DNA from 2 places in the Comamonas terrigena NBRC 13299 genome. Region 2 is predicted to be linked to the other one. Evidence: predicted binding sites of a transcription regulator. Region 2 holds the regulator's gene; the other holds the start of a gene.
The links. Region 2 encodes FNR, which switches genes on or off when oxygen is low (the NO sensors DNR and NnrR bind a similar motif). Its sites were predicted from a motif close to TTGATNNNNATCAA; they were not measured.
Positions count from the first base shown of each region.

Region 1: clpB (ATP-dependent chaperone ClpB) is a predicted target of FNR. The motif match lies at 4,455-4,468, and genes of this name have one in related genera.

Region 1 covers NZ_AP019749.1:3,722,223-3,729,683, forward strand. Annotated here, with positions in the region: gene CT3_RS16925 (coniferyl aldehyde dehydrogenase) at 1-1,212, opposite strand, end outside; gene CT3_RS16930 (hypothetical protein) at 1,337-1,702, opposite strand; gene clpB (ATP-dependent chaperone ClpB) at 1,738-4,353, opposite strand; gene moaE (molybdopterin synthase catalytic subunit MoaE) at 4,761-5,255, opposite strand; gene CT3_RS16945 (hypothetical protein) at 5,374-5,628, shown strand; gene CT3_RS16950 (hypothetical protein) at 5,648-5,974, shown strand; gene CT3_RS16955 (hypothetical protein) at 6,030-6,536, opposite strand; gene CT3_RS16960 (hypothetical protein) at 6,533-6,952, opposite strand; gene CT3_RS16965 (GIY-YIG nuclease family protein) at 6,949-7,323, opposite strand.
Region 2 covers NZ_AP019749.1:3,301,228-3,308,688, reverse strand. Annotated here, with positions in the region: gene CT3_RS15155 (DUF748 domain-containing protein) at 1-187, shown strand, start outside; gene CT3_RS15150 (DUF349 domain-containing protein) at 328-2,871, shown strand; gene CT3_RS15145 (hypothetical protein) at 3,044-3,304, shown strand; gene fnr (fumarate/nitrate reduction transcriptional regulator Fnr) at 3,475-4,197, opposite strand; gene hemN (oxygen-independent coproporphyrinogen III oxidase) at 4,405-5,787, shown strand; gene CT3_RS15130 (sulfite exporter TauE/SafE family protein) at 5,791-6,519, shown strand; gene CT3_RS15125 (cyclic di-GMP phosphodiesterase) at 6,728-7,461, shown strand, end outside.

The DNA.
Region 1 (7,461 bases), 420 kb from region 2:
ACCGCCGCTCACGGTACGGCGCAGCACGGTGTCGCGCGCCTTTTCGTCCTTGCCGAACCAGTACAGCGCCAGCGGGCGCGGCCCGGCATTGATGGCGGCAATGGCATCGTCCAGCCGGTCATAGGGCACCACGGGCAGGATGGGGCCGAAGATCTCCTCCTGCATCAGCGTCATCGTGGGCTGTACATTCCACACCAGGGTGGGCAGCATCTGGCGCTGTGCGGCATCCCCCCAGCTGGGGGCCGCCGCCTGCTGCCCCAGGGCAGGGTCAATCACCTGCACCTGGGCCCCCAGGCTCTGGGCCTGCTGCAGCAGATTGCGCAGCCGCACCAGGTGGCGCTGGTGGATGATGGAGGCGTAATCCGGGTTGCCCACGATGCGCGGGAACAGCTGCGCCACCGCCTGGCGGTAGGCCTGTTCGAAAGCCGCCTCCTGCCCACGGGGCAGCAGCACGTAGTCGGGCGCAATGCAGGTCTGGCCGGCATTGAGCAGCTTGCCATGGGCCACGCGCAGCGCCGCCTGTGCCATGTCGCAGTCGGAAGCCAGGATGCAGGGCGACTTTCCTCCCAGCTCCAGGGTCGTCGGCGTCAGGTGCACAGCCGCGGCCTGGGCCACGCGCCGGCCCACTGCGGTGGAGCCGGTGAACATCAAATGGTCGAAATGCAGGCCGGCAAACTGGCTGGACAGATAGCTGTCGCCCTGGACCACGCAGAACTCGTCCGGAGCAAAGTACTGCTCGACCGCCGCCGCCAGCTGGGCCGCGGTGTGCGGCGCCAGTTCGCTGGGTTTGAGCATCACGCGGTTGCCCGCAGCCAGCGCGGTGATGGCCGGGCCCAGCGACAGCTGCAGCGGGTAGTTCCAGGGGGAAATGATGCCCACCACGCCCAGCGGCTGGCGCTCGATGCGCGCACGCGCCGGCAGCAGGTGCAGCGGGGTCCAGACGTGGCGGGGGCGCATCCAGCGCTCCAGCCTGCGCAGTGCCTGCTTGAGCTGGGATCGCAGCACCAGCAGGTCGGCAAACTCGGTCAGCTGCGGCGAACGGATGCCAAAGTCGGCCTGCACGGCTGCGGTGAGCACGGGGCCATGCTCGTCCAGCATGCGCTGCACGCGCAGCAAACGCTCCTTGCGCAACATGGCCGGCACTTCCAGGTGCTGGCGACTGGCCAGGTATTGCAGGTCGAAAGCCTGTTGCAGGGGGGAAACTGGGTTCATGCGTGGCCGTGCATCCTGTGAAACCACCGCTTGCCGGTGGGAGTCCCTGTCGCGGCCAGCCATGCTGGCCCTCTCTGTTGCCAAAGCCCACCAGCGCCATGGCACTGGTGGAAGCAACAGAATATCAGCGCACTTCGCGCGGCTGCACGTCGGTGATGTCGCGTGCCGCACTGGCCAGCACGCCACTGCGCTTGCTGTCGGCACCGTCGGTGCTGTCAGCGGCATCATGGGCTGCGCCGCCGGCCGCACCGGCCATGGTGCTGGCCCAGCCGCTGCTGCGGTACATGCCCCAAGAGGTGCCAGGGCGCATCGTGGGCATGACCCAGGGCATCACCGGGCGACCGGTGAGCCGGGCCCACAGCGCACGGGCGCCCCAGGCCAGGGCCAGCAGGCTGGCGACGGCAAGCAGACACAGAAAGAACACCGCACCTGCCGCAAGGAGGAAGATGCGGACAGCCCAGCGGGCTGCCGTGTGTGCGAAATCGTTCAAAACATCACCTTTCATGTGTGCCGGCGGGCCTCAGCTCAGCTGCCCATGGGGACAGCTTGCGTGAACTGGAACACGCCGGGCGCCTGCACCGGATCCACCGCCACTTCGATGACGCTCTTGGGCGGGAACTTGCCCTCGAGCAGCAGCTTGGACAGCGGGTTCTCGATGCGTTGCTGGATGGCCCGCTTGAGCGGACGGGCACCGAAGACCGGGTCAAAGCCCACTTTAGCCAGTTCCGCCAAAGCCTGCTCCGAGACCTGCATTTGCAGCTCCATCTTTTCCAGACGGCCTTCGAGCAGGCGCAGCTGGATCCGGGCAATGGCTTCGATGTTCTTGGCATCCAGTCCGTGGAAGACCACGGTTTCGTCGATGCGGTTCAGGAATTCGGGTCGGAAATTGGTTTTAAGTTCCCCCCACACCGCTTCCTTGATGTCCTCGGCATCCTGGCCGACCATGCTCTGGATCAGCATCGAGCCGATGTTGCTGGTCATCACGATCACCGTGTTCTTGAAGTCCACCGTGCGTCCCTGGCCGTCCGTGAGACGGCCGTCGTCCAGCACCTGCAGCAGCACGTTGAACACGTCGGGGTGGGCTTTCTCCACCTCATCGAGCAGCACCACGCTATAGGGTTTGCGGCGCACGGCTTCCGTCAGGTAGCCGCCCTCCTCATAGCCCACATAGCCGGGGGGCGCGCCGATCAGCCGTGCCACGCTGTGCTTTTCCATGAATTCGCTCATGTCGATGCGAATCAGGTGGTCCTGGCTGTCAAACAGGAAACCTGCCAGCGCCTTGCACAGCTCGGTCTTGCCGACACCGGTGGGGCCCAGGAACAGGAAGCTGCCCAGCGGCCGGTTCGGGTCGGACAGGCCCGAGCGGGAACGGCGGATGGCATTGGACACGGCCGAGATAGCCTCGTCCTGGCCCACCACGCGCTCGTGCAGCTTGGCTTCCATGTGCAACAGTTTGTCTTTTTCGCCCTGCATCATCTTGGCCACCGGGATGCCGGTGGCGCGGCTGACGACTTCGGCAATCTCTTCCGCACCGACCTGGGTGCGCAGCAGACGGTGCTTGGGCGCAGTGCCCACGCCGCCATCGGCCTCGCTGGCCTGGACTTCCTTGAGCTTCTTCTCCAGTTCGGGGAGCTTGCCGTATTGCAGCTCGGCCACTTTGTTGAAGTCGCCCTTGCGCTTGAGCTCGTCGATCTGGATGCGGATCTGGTCCACTTCCTTGCGCAGCTGCTCGGAGCCCTGGGCGCTGGCCTTTTCGCTCTTCCAGACTTCTTCCAGATCGGCGTACTCGCGCTCCAGGCTCTCGAGCTCTTCCTCGATCAAGGCCAGGCGCTTTTGCGACGCCTCGTCCTTTTCCTTCTTCATGGCCTCGCGCTCGATCTTGAGCTGGATCATGCGGCGCTCGAGCTTGTCCATCTCCTCGGGCTTGGAGTCGATTTCGATCTTGATCTTGGCCGCGGCCTCGTCGATCAGGTCGATGGCCTTGTCGGGCAGGAAACGGTCGGTGATGTAACGGTTGCTCAGCTCAGCGGCCGCCACGATCGCGGGGTCGGTGATGTCCACGCCGTGGTGGGCTTCATAGCGCACCTGCAGACCGCGCAGGATGGCGATGGTGTCTTCCACCGAGGGCTCTTCCACCAGCACCTTCTGGAACCGGCGCTCCAGCGCGGCATCCTTTTCGATGTACTTGCGGTATTCGTCCAGCGTGGTGGCGCCGATGCAGTGCAGCTCGCCACGCGCCAACGCGGGCTTGAGCATGTTGCCGGCGTCCATCGCGCCTTCGGCCTTGCCGGCACCCACCATGGTGTGGATTTCGTCGATGAACAGAATGATGCGTCCCTCTTCCTTGGCCACTTCATTCAGCACGGATTTCAGGCGCTCTTCGAACTCGCCGCGGTACTTGGCACCGGCCAGCAGGCCGGCCATGTCCAGCACCAGCACGCGTTTTTCTTTCAGCGTCTCGGGCACTTCGCCTTCGACGATGCGCTGGGCCAGACCTTCCACGATGGCGGTCTTGCCCACGCCGGGCTCGCCGATCAGCACGGGGTTGTTCTTGCTGCGACGCTGCAGCACCTGGATGGCACGGCGGATCTCGTCATCGCGGCCGATCACCGGGTCCAGCTTGCCCAGGCGGGCGCGCTCGGTCAGGTCCAGGGTGTATTTCTTCAGCGCTTCGCGCTGGCCTTCGGCTTCGGGGCTGTCCACCTTCTGTCCGCCGCGCACGGCCTCGATGGCGGTTTCCATGCTCCGGCGGGACAGGCCGTTTTCCTTGGCCAGCCGGGCGGCCTGCACATCGCTGTCGGCCAGCGCCAGCAGGAACAGTTCGCTGGCGATGAACTGGTCGCCGCGCTTGATGGATTCTTTCTCCGTGGCCTGCAGCAGCTTGATCAGGTCGGAATTGGGTTGCACTTCCGCACCGCTGTCGCCGGTGGGCAGCGCCTTGATGGCGTTTTCCACGGCCGTCTGCATGGCGCTGACTTTGGCGCCAGCACGCTCGAGCAGCGCCTTGGGGCCGTCCTGCTGGCGCAGCATGGCTGCCAACAGGTGCAGGGGATCGATGCGGTTGTGGTCGTTGCCGAGTGCCAGGGTTTGGGCATCGGCCAGGGCTTCTTGGAATTTGGTGGTGAGCTTGTCGATACGCATGGTTGCAAAGCTTTCTCAACAGCAAAGTATTAGGACTGCATTTCACGTGGGGACATTTCAGCCGCCTTCAAGGCGCCTGTCCCGCTCGGTCCGGCGAACGCTTGACCTGGATCAAGCTCGCCGCACCTGCGTCCACCCCCACCGGACTGCACTGTGCCGGGCCGGTACGCCATTGTCTGTCAGCCAAAAGAGCGGTCTGCCGGCCCGCCACCCGGTCCAACCTATCTTAGGGGCGAGACCACGCCCCGCCCACGGCTCCCGATGCAGGAACTGCCTGCCTGCATGCATGCACCCTGGGTTTGACGCATTTTCATGCGCCACCACCAGGCAGCATGGGCGGCAACAGCTATCGACCTCGGAGCATGGCCCGCATCCTGCCGGCAGACAGCCCGGCGCCGGCGCGGCCGTCAGGCCCAGCGGGCCAGGGCCTGCTCGTCGCTGACCCGCGCATCCACCCAGCGGGCGCCGTCGGCCGTCTGCTCTTTCTTCCAGAACGGCGCTTCGGACTTGAGGTAGTCCATGATGAACTCGCAGGCCTGAAAAGCCATTCCCCGGTGGGCCGAGGTGACGGCCACCAGCACGATCTGGTCCATGGGCGCGAGCGGCCCGACGCGGTGGATGACCTTGGCCGCATGGATACCGAAGCGCGCCACCGCACGGTCGATGATGGCTTCGATGCTTTTTTCGGTCATGCCCGGGTAGTGCTCCAGCTCCATGGCCGAGACGGCGTCACCTCCATTGCGGTCGCGCACCGTCCCCACAAAGCTGCACACCGCGCCCACGCCCGCATCGCCCGCCCGCAGGGCGGCGACTTCGATCCCCAGGTCGAAGTCCTGGGTCTGGATGACCACGCGCGCAGCAGGCGGGTGCGCGGTCAGGGGTGCGGTGCGGGCAGAGGACATGCCCACGATTGTCGCAGCAGCCCCGGCCCCAATTCCACCCCGGCTGCATGCCCCACCGGCACGCGGTAGCATTGCCGCCCCGGGGCGCTGCTCCGCTGCCCCCCTTGAGTCGACCCGTATGGCCACCGAAACCATCCACACGCTGGAGTACATGCTCTACCCCTCGCCGCGCAATGAGCACCGCATCATCTTTGAGCACCAGAGCTTTGTGCCGCACATGTACACGCTGATCCACCTGCCCGACTACGGCTTCCGCGGCAAGGCCACGCTGTTTTCGGCCCAGCGCAAGAGCGACGGCAAGCAGGGCCAGCTGGTGACCTGCGAGCTGGCCGAGGATCTGGTGCGCTTTGAGCGCCTGTTCGAACCCGATTGAGCCCTGGATTCCGATTGCCATGGACGACACCAGCCAAATCCAGCCCCCCGACAGCTTTGCCGCGCTGTTCCGCAGCCGCGCCGGCGTGCTCAAGACGCCCATCGCCGAAGTGGTGGCCCGCTACGAGTTGTGCGAAGACCTGGCCTGCCACCTGGTGGAGCAGGCGCAGACGCTGTACTACAGCGGCAATTCCAGCGAGGAAGGCGTGCTGCTGGGCTTTCACGCGGGCCTGAGCGACGAAGGCTCGGTGGTCAGCCCTGCCGAGGCCGGCTGGGTGGTGCAGCGCCTGGCCGAGCTGCTGGAATGGCGTGCACCGCAGCTGCCGCCCCCGGTGGCCGCCGCCTGAGCGATCCGGCACGGGCTGCAGCCCGGAGGGCGGCCCAAGGCTGCCCTGGCGCGGCTCACCCTGTTCCCACGGAGGCGCGCAGACGCTGCCACGCCAGCCCCCGCCAGACCGGCGTGCCATAGGCTGCCACCAGATCGTGCCCGGCTGCAGCCCAGCCGGGATCGGCCGGATTCACGCCCAGCGCCTCGATGAAAGGCGCCTGCACAATGAAGCACTGGCGCCGGTAAGGCAGCAAAAAGCCTTCGCCCAGCTGCTGCAGCACGGCCTGTGCCTGCACATAGCTGCTGAACCAGAGGTTCAGCAGCATTCCGGTACGCGGCGCATGCCAGAAGCTGCCCATGTCATCCCCGGGCAAGGCCAGGCCGGACAGCACGCGGCGTGCGTGCTCCCAGTCGGTAAAGCCCTGCCCGCGGGCCACCTCGTGCAAGGCATCGCGCAAGCGCTCCGCACCGGCCAGCCCTTCGCGGCGCGCCCGGTTCAGCCGCACACGGGCACGCACCTTGAGTTCGTCCACCAGGGCCTGCTCCGCCAGCGTGTGCGGCGCCATGTCCCGCATCGTCATCGCATCCCCCGCACCGCAAGGGCCAGTTGCTCCAGCAGCGGCAGGCAGACCGCGACACGGTCGGCCTCCACGCCCGGGGCCTGCAAGGCGCGGGCATAGGCGGCTTCCACCGTCTGTCGCGCCTCCACCAGCAACTGGCGGCCCGCCGGGCGCAGCCGCACCCGTCCGTCCACACGCTCGAGCAGACCGGTCTTCTCCATGGGCAGCACCTGGCGCAGTGTGGGCACCATGGGCTGCAGCAGTGCGCGGGCCAAGGCCGGCAGGGCCAGACCCGGGGTGGCCTCCAGGGCCTGCAGCAGGTGGTAGCCCCCCAGACTCAGCCCATGCCAGTCGCCCAGGCGTTCATCTAGGCGCTGTTGCAGCACGGCATGGGCACGATGCAAGGCAGCTCCAAAGTACAGTGCGGCCGCGCTCATGGCTGGCCTCCAGGGGCGCACGCAGCGGCCTGCAGCTCGCCCTGCCACAGCGCCAGCAAGGCCTGCAGTTCGGCCTCGTAATCAAAATCCGGATCGGCGCGCTCTTTCACACGGTCCAGCACCGCAAAGGAAAACGCCGCTTCGCCATGGCGGGCCCAGGCCTGGGCCAGTGCGGCATCGCGCGCGGTGCCGTGGGCCAGCTCAAACCGCAAGCGGTTGAGCGTGCCATCCACATTGCGGCTGGCGCCCAGGCACAGCAGCCCTGCGGCTTCGCAGCGCACGGCATAAATGCCCAAAGGAGGGAAAATTTGCTTGTAGTCCTGCACCCGCGCGCGCCGCGCCTGGGAGGAAAGCAGAAGAGAAACTGTCATGACAGGGCTCCAGGTTGCATGCACAGCCCCCCGCGCTGGGCCCGTACGGCAACCATGTCTGTCAGAACATGCAATGCGTCAAAACAGGGGTGAGAGCCTCTTGTGCGGGCAGGCGCCCCCTTGGCACCTGGAACGCAG
Region 2 (7,461 bases):
ACTGCTGGTCGAGCAGCTGCCGCTGCCACCCACAGCCATGCAGGAACTGGCCGCGGCCCGTGCCATGGCAGTGCGCAGCTACCTGGGACAGCAGGGCATCGACATGGCCCGTCTGTTCCTGGGAGACTCCAAGGCCGATGGCAAGGAAGCCGGTGCAAAAGCCCAGCTGAGTCTGGCAGTTCAGTAATTCGCTGCAGGCATGGAGCAATAAAGGGGAAAATACGCCCCATGCTCCGCGCATGCCTGTGCACGAGGAGCCATGCCCGCCCTATGGCGGGCATGCCCGTTATCCATAACTCATGTACCAACTTTTTTTGAAGCAGAAAAATGTCTGAAGCCCCAGAAGTGAACCCGACCCCGGCCAAAACCCCCGAGGCCCACCCGCTGGATGCAGTGACTGGCGGTGCTTTTTCTGCAGAAACCTCGGGCGACCGTGCAGCCCGCCTGCGTGACTGGCTGGCCACATCGCCCGCCCACGATGTGCTGCAGGAAGTGTTCAAGGAAATGAATGCCCGCGACAAGGGCGCTGCCCGCGTCGTGCGCGAGCGCCTGGACGAGCTGCGCCGCGCCAAGGACCAGGACGCCATCGCCGTGGAATGGGTGGCCAAGGCCCAGGCACTGCTGGCCCAGCCGGCGCTGAATCTGGCCGACGCCGCCGCCTGGCAGCGTGACGCCGCCAAGGCCGGCGCGCCGCTGTCGCGTGAACCGCTGGCCGGTTTCAAGGCCCAGCTGGCCGAGCGCATCAAGGCCGCCGAAGACCTGCAGCACCGTGTGCAGGTGCAAAAGGAAGCGGCCGTGCTGCTGTCCCAGCGCATCGAAGTGCTATCCACCAAGTCCTGGAAAGACGCTGCCGCCGTGCAGGAAGCGCTGAGCGCCGACGTGGCCCGCTGGCAGGAACAGGCCCAGGCGCTGACCGAAGACGCCGCCTGGCCCAGCCTGGACGCCCGCCTGGCCCAGCAGCTGACCAGCTCGCGCGACCAGCTGCGCGTGGTGTGGGACGCCTTTGTCTCGGCCCTGGCCGTGACCCAGGCGGCTGCCGACAACGCCGAAGCCGCGCTGCCTCCCGTGCCCGTGTGGGCCGATGAAATCCGCGTGGGCCGTGGTCTGCCGGCCGAGCTGGCCGCCGATGCACCGGCCGCCAAGCCGGCCAAGGGCGATGCCCCGGTCAAGGCTGCTGCCGTCGTGCTGCAGGCTGCCCAGGTGCTGCAGCCCCTGGTGGGCACCGAAGAGGACAAGACCGCCGCCATCGCCGGTCTGCGCGCCGCACTGCGCCAGCATGGCCGTGCACTGGATGCCGAAGTGATCCAGCAGATGGACGCGCTGCTGGTGCAGGCTGGCGACGCCCGTGGCTGGAAGCCCCAGGCCGTGGATGCCGAACGGGAAGCCCTGATTGCCAAGGCCAAGGGCCTGGTGGATCGCCCCGAAGGCCAGACCCTGGGTGGCCGCAAGGTCCAGGAAACGCTGCGCCAGCTGCGCGAACAATGGAAGCTGCTGGACCAGGGCGCGGTGCCCAACCACGGTCTGTGGAAGCAGTTCGATGAAGCCTGCAACACCGCCTACAAGCTGGTCGAAGGCTGGCTGGACAAGTTGCGCACCGAATCGGCCCAGCACAAGGCGTCGCGCACCACGCTGATCGAGGAACTGCGTGCCTGGGGGCAGTCCGTCAAGGACTCCAAGGACTGGAAGGGCATGGCCCGCAGCCTGCGCCAGTTTTCCGAACGCTGGCGCGAAGGTGGCCATGTGGGCGAGAAGCTGTATGCCGAGCTGCAACAGCAATGGCGCCAGGCCATCAACGAAGCCGAAGCCCCGCTGCAGCAGGCCCAGAAGGACAGCCTGCAGCGCCGCCAGGCCATGATCGAGGAAGCCCAGGCATTGGGCGCAGCCCCGGCCCTGCAGATCGCCGCCATCAAGGCGCTGCAGCAGCGCTGGCAGGCCGAAGCCCAGGAAGTGCCGGTGGACCGCCGCCAGGAACAGAAGCTGTGGGATGCCTTCCGCAAGCCGTTGGACGAGGCTTTCAGCCGCAAGCCGGCCGAGCGCGGTGAGCGCGGCAGCCGTGCCGTCAATCTGGAATCGCTCAGCGCCCACGACCGTGCGGTGCTGGAAGCCTCGCAGCAGCTGGAAGCCGCCAATGCCGAAGGCGATGCGCAGAAGATCCGCGCCGCCCTGACCGCGCTGGAAGAAGCCCTGCGTGCCGCCCCTGCGGCCGAAGCCGCCCAGCCAGCCGCTGCGGCCGCACCGGCTGCGCCGGTGGCGACCGACCGCCCGGTGAAGGCTGTGCGTGGCGACGACCGCCCCGGCATGCGCAAGGAAGCCCCGGCCGCGGCGGCTGGTGGCCGCAAGCCCGGCCCCCGCCAGGACCGTGGTGACCGCGGCGATCGTGGTGACCGTTTCGAGCGCCCGGCCCGTGGCCCACGCCTGGGGGATGCGGCTTTCCGCGCCCAGCGTGAAGCCCAGGAACACGCCCAGTCTGCGCTGCGCAAGCTGACGGCACAGGCCCATGGCGAAGCCCTGACCCAGCTGATGGAGGCCTGGTCCAAGCGCGACGCGGCCCTGGTGCCGCCCGCGCAGGAACTGGGCAAGCTGAGCAATGCTTCCCGCAACAGCTGGCATGCCGCCGTGGGCGCTGCCGCCAAGGGCGAGGCAGCCGAGTCGCTGCTGCGCCTGGAAATGGCTGCCGACGTGCCCACACCGGCCGACCAGCTGTCTGCACGCCGTGCACTGCAGCTGCAGCTGCTGACCAACCGCAAGGCCACGGACCCCCGCACCACCTGGGAGCAGGATGTGGCGGCGGTGCTGGCTGCGGAGCGCAGCGACAGCGCGGCCCAGCGCCTGCAAAGCGCACTCAAGGCCTTGCTGCGCGGCAGCAAGTAAACCGGGCGCCAGCGCAGGGCCTGCGGTCCCTGCGCTGCAGCCGTAGCAAGCCAGCCTACCGGCTGGCTTTTTTTATGCCTTTTTCAGGGTTTGTGGGGACGCTGCAGGCCGTGACGCGGCAGACAGAGGCTCGCACAATGGGGCATCTGCCTGCCACAACAAGGAGAGACCCATGCTGTTGCGTCGCTGGATGTGGATTGCCTGGCCCGCCTTTCTGGCCGCCGGGGTGATGGAGATGCTGGTGTTTGCCGTGGTCGACCCGCTGGAAATGCAGTGGCTGTCGGCCTATGGCGAGGTGTCGCGCCTGGGCGTGTGCACGGTGGCCTTCTTCCTGTTCTGGGCCATCATCATGATGGCATCGGCCATGACCAGCCTGCTGGCGCTGTCCCCGCAGGAGCTCAATGCCCGGGAGCGCCGCGTCCCGTCGCTATAAGCGGGCTCTGTGAAGTGGGGGGAGGGGGAGTTCTCCTCCTGGGCTGTGCGGGCAGGCCCGCGCAATGCCGAAATACAGGAATGCCGTGGTGCGGCAAGGCCGGGGCGCCATGAAAAAAGCCTCCGGAAGGAGGCTGGGGTGCTGGATCCGCGCTGCGGTGGCGGGCGCGCTTATTCGCAGGCGTGCTGGCTGTTGACGATGCGCTTGAGGCCTTCGGTGTCCAGGATGCGCACATGGCGCTGCTTCACTTCGACCAAGCCTTCCTCGACAAACTTCGAGAAGGTGCGGCTGACCGTTTCCAGCTTCAGGCCGAGGTAGCTGCCGATCTCTTCGCGCGTCATGCGCAGCACCAGCTCGGAAGACGAGAAGCCCCGGGTGTGCAGGCGCTGCACCAGGTTCAGCACAAAGGCGGCCAGGCGCTCTTCGGCACGCATGCTGCCCAGCAGCAGCATCACGCCGTGTTCGCGCACGATCTCGCGGCTCATCACCTTGTGCACATGCGACTGCAGGGCCGTCACTTCGCGCGACAGCTCTTCCAGGCGGTCGAACGGCATGACGCAGACTTCGGCGTCTTCCAGGGCCACGGTATCGCAGGTGTGGTGGTCGTGCACGATCCCGTCCAGGCCAATGATCTCGCCCGCCATCTGAAAACCTGTCACCTGGTCACGGCCATCTTCCGTGGCCACGCAGGTCTTGAAGAACCCGGTGCGGATGGCATAGAGCGCCGTGAAGTCTTCGCCATTACGGAACAAGGTGCTGCCCCGTTTGATTTTGCGACGCGTGGCCACAATATCGTCAATACGGTGCAACTGCTGCTCATTCAAGCCTGTGGGCATGCACAGTTCGCGCAGATTGCAGTTGGAGCAGGTGACTTTGATAGGGGGTGGTGTCATGGCACTGACGCCTTGGGCTCCCGCTGAACGGGCCATTGGACGTAACGCAGAAAGGTTATCGGGCTGGGAGGCGAGAGAGGGGGTGCTCAGTTGTGCGAATGATATGAATCAATTGTCTCAGGAATGGTATTTGAATGTCTTGATTTGCATCAAGGCTGATTTTCCCGGGGTGCGGCACAGTGCTGGGCAGCACCTAAGGAATATTCAATGACAGCAGTAACGCCGGAGCTTTTGCGTCGGTACGACGTGCCTGGGCCCCGTTATACCTCTTATCCCACCGCAGATCGCTTTATTGAAGCATTTGGTCAGGATGATTATGTGTTGGCGCTGGAACAGCGCAAGCACCATTCTGCGGCCAAGGCGCTTCCCATGTCACTGTATGTGCATGTGCCTTTCTGTGAGGCCCTGTGCTACTACTGCGCGTGCAACAAGATCATCACCAAGCACCATGAACGCGCGCAGACCTATCTGCAGTACCTGGAAAAAGAGGTGGCTCTGCAGGTGGCGCATTGTGGCAAGGGACAGGCGGTCAGCCAGCTGCACCTGGGCGGCGGTTCTCCCACCTTTCTGTCCGATGCCGAGCTGACCCAGCTGATGGACACGCTGCGCGCCAACTTCAGTTTTGAAGCGGTGGGCGAATATTCCATCGAAGTCGATCCCCGCACCGTCACCCGCGAACGTCTGGCCCACCTGGCGCAGCTGGGCTTCAACCGCCTGAGCTTCGGGGTGCAGGATTTCGACCCCGATGTGCAAAAGGCGGTGCACCGCGAGCAGCCGGCCGAGCAGGTCTTTGATCTGGTGCAGGCGGCGCGCGAGCTGGGTTTCCATTCGGTCAACGTGGACCTGATCTATGGCCTGCCCAAGCAGACCGCGGCATCGTTCCAGCGCACCCTGGAACAGGTGTGCCAGCTGCGGCCGGACCGGATTGCGCTGTATGCCTACGCGCATCTGCCGGAGCGCTTCAAGCCACAGCGCCGCATTGCGCAGGAAGACCTGCCGGAGGCTTCGGACAAGCTGTCCATGCTCTCGGGCTCCATCGATGCCTTCATGCAGGCCGGCTATGTCTATGTGGGCATGGACCACTTCGCACTGCCGGAAGATGCGCTGGCCATTGCCAAGCGGCAAGGACGGCTGCACCGCAACTTCCAGGGCTACAGCACGCAGCCGGACTGCGACCTGATTGCCCTGGGGGTGTCTGCCATCGGCCGCGTGGGCGCCACCTACAGCCAGAACGCCAAGACCCTGGAAGAGTATTACGACTTCCTCGACCAGGGCCGGCTGCCCGTGGTGCGGGGTTTGGCGCTGGGGCGCGACGACCTGGTGCGGCGCGCCGTCATCATGTCGCTGATGTGCCAGGGCGAAGTGCTGTTCGAGCCCATGAGCCAGTCTTGGCTGCTGGACTTCCAGCGCTACTTCGCGGCCGAGCTGGAAATGCTGGCCCAGCAGCAGGAGCAGGGCCTGGTGGTGATCGACGACGACGGCATCAAGGTCACGCCCATGGGCTGGTTCTTTGTGCGCGGCGTGGCCATGACGTTTGACCGGCATTTGCAGGCCGGCAAGAACCGGGCGCGCTTTTCCAGGATCATCTAGCCCATGTGGCTGTCGTTGCTTGGAACCGCTTTCTTCATGGGGCTCGTGGGTGGGCCCCATTGTCTTGCGATGTGCGCCGCACCCTGTGCGGCCATCGTCTCGCCGCTGCGCAGCGGGGGGCGGGTGGTGTCCATCCAGCCTGAAGGGGCTTCGGCGCAGCCGCCGGAGGCGGCCAATGCCGGGCGCTGGCTGGGCTTCCATGTCGGCCGCCTGATGGGCTATGCCGCCCTGGGCGGCGTGGCGGCCTATGCCATGGAGACGGTGGCCTGGTTCTCCGACCGCACCTCCGCCCTGCATCCGCTGTGGGTGCTGCTGCACCTGGCCGCATTGGCATGGGGTCTGATGCTGCTGCTGCAGGCCCGTCAGCCGCAATGGGTGGAGTCCGGCGGGCGCAAGCTCTGGAGCAAGGTGCAGCACGGTGTGCGCGGGCCGGGGGGAACCTGGGTGGCTGGCAGCCTGTGGGCTTTTCTGCCGTGTGGTCTGCTGTACTCCGCCGTCATGGTGGCGGCCCTGGCCGGTGGCGTGTGGCAGGGCGCTGCATCCATGGTGGCGTTCGGCGTGGGCGGGGGCCTGTGGTTGGCCCTGGGCCCGTGGCTGTGGCAGCGCATCAGCCGCCTGCAGCAGTGGCGCGAAGCCTGGGGGCTGCGCACCGCCGGCGCCTTGCTGGCAGGTGTCTCGCTGTGGGCCCTGTGGATGGACATGGTGCACGTGCCGTCACAGTGGTGCCGCTAGGGCTGACATGGAGCGGTAACGCGGCACAATACGCTGTAGCTTTTTAATGCACAGCGGCGCCGCTTGCGCAACCCCTTTATGTAAGTACTTATTTGTCGCATGCAGTCGTCATAATGGGCGGTTTGGATCGACTGGCTTGCTGGCGTGCTGCAGCCCAAACAACGTGACGCACTCCCTTTTAATTGACGTTCGGGACATCTGCATAGGTATGTATGTCCAATTGGACATTGGCTGGTTGCGCCATCCATTTCCAGTGAGCAGCTTTCGAGTGAACAGCCAGGAACAGATTGACGTGCTGCAATCGCTGGGTTTGGACGAGATTCGTTGCATTCCTGCAAAATCTGATCCCAGCGTTTTGACTTTTTTACCTCCTCTTACAAATGAAGAGGGGGAGGCGCCCGCAGCTGATGGCACGCCGCCACAGCCGGCACGGCCCGCCACCATCGGCTCGTCGGGGCTGCACATTCCGACGCTGGCGGCACGCGATGTGCCGGCCATGGCGTCGAGCGAAGTGGCCGCACTCAAGACCTGCGACCAGCGCTTTTCTGCCGCCACCCACAGCTACCGCGAAGTCGTGTCCCGGCTGGTCAACGACCCGCAGGACGCGATGCGCGCCAGCTCCAGCCTGGTGGCCGGATATATCGCGGAGCTGCTGGATGCCTCGCAGACGGCCATCCGGCTGTTGTCCGAGAGCGTGGGCGAACAGCAGGGCGCTCACCCCATCAATGTCACTGTGCTCTCGCTGCTGCTGGGCAAGTCCCACGGGCTCAATTCGGCGCGGTTGATGGACCTGGGTCTGGCGGCCTTGCTGCACGATGTGGGCAAAAGAGACATCGATCCCCGCTGCACCGAATTGCTGCCCAGCTTCACGCCGGAGCAGAAAGCCGCGTACGAAGACCATGTGGGTGCTTCCGTGGCCTATGGCCAGCGCATGGGCCTGTC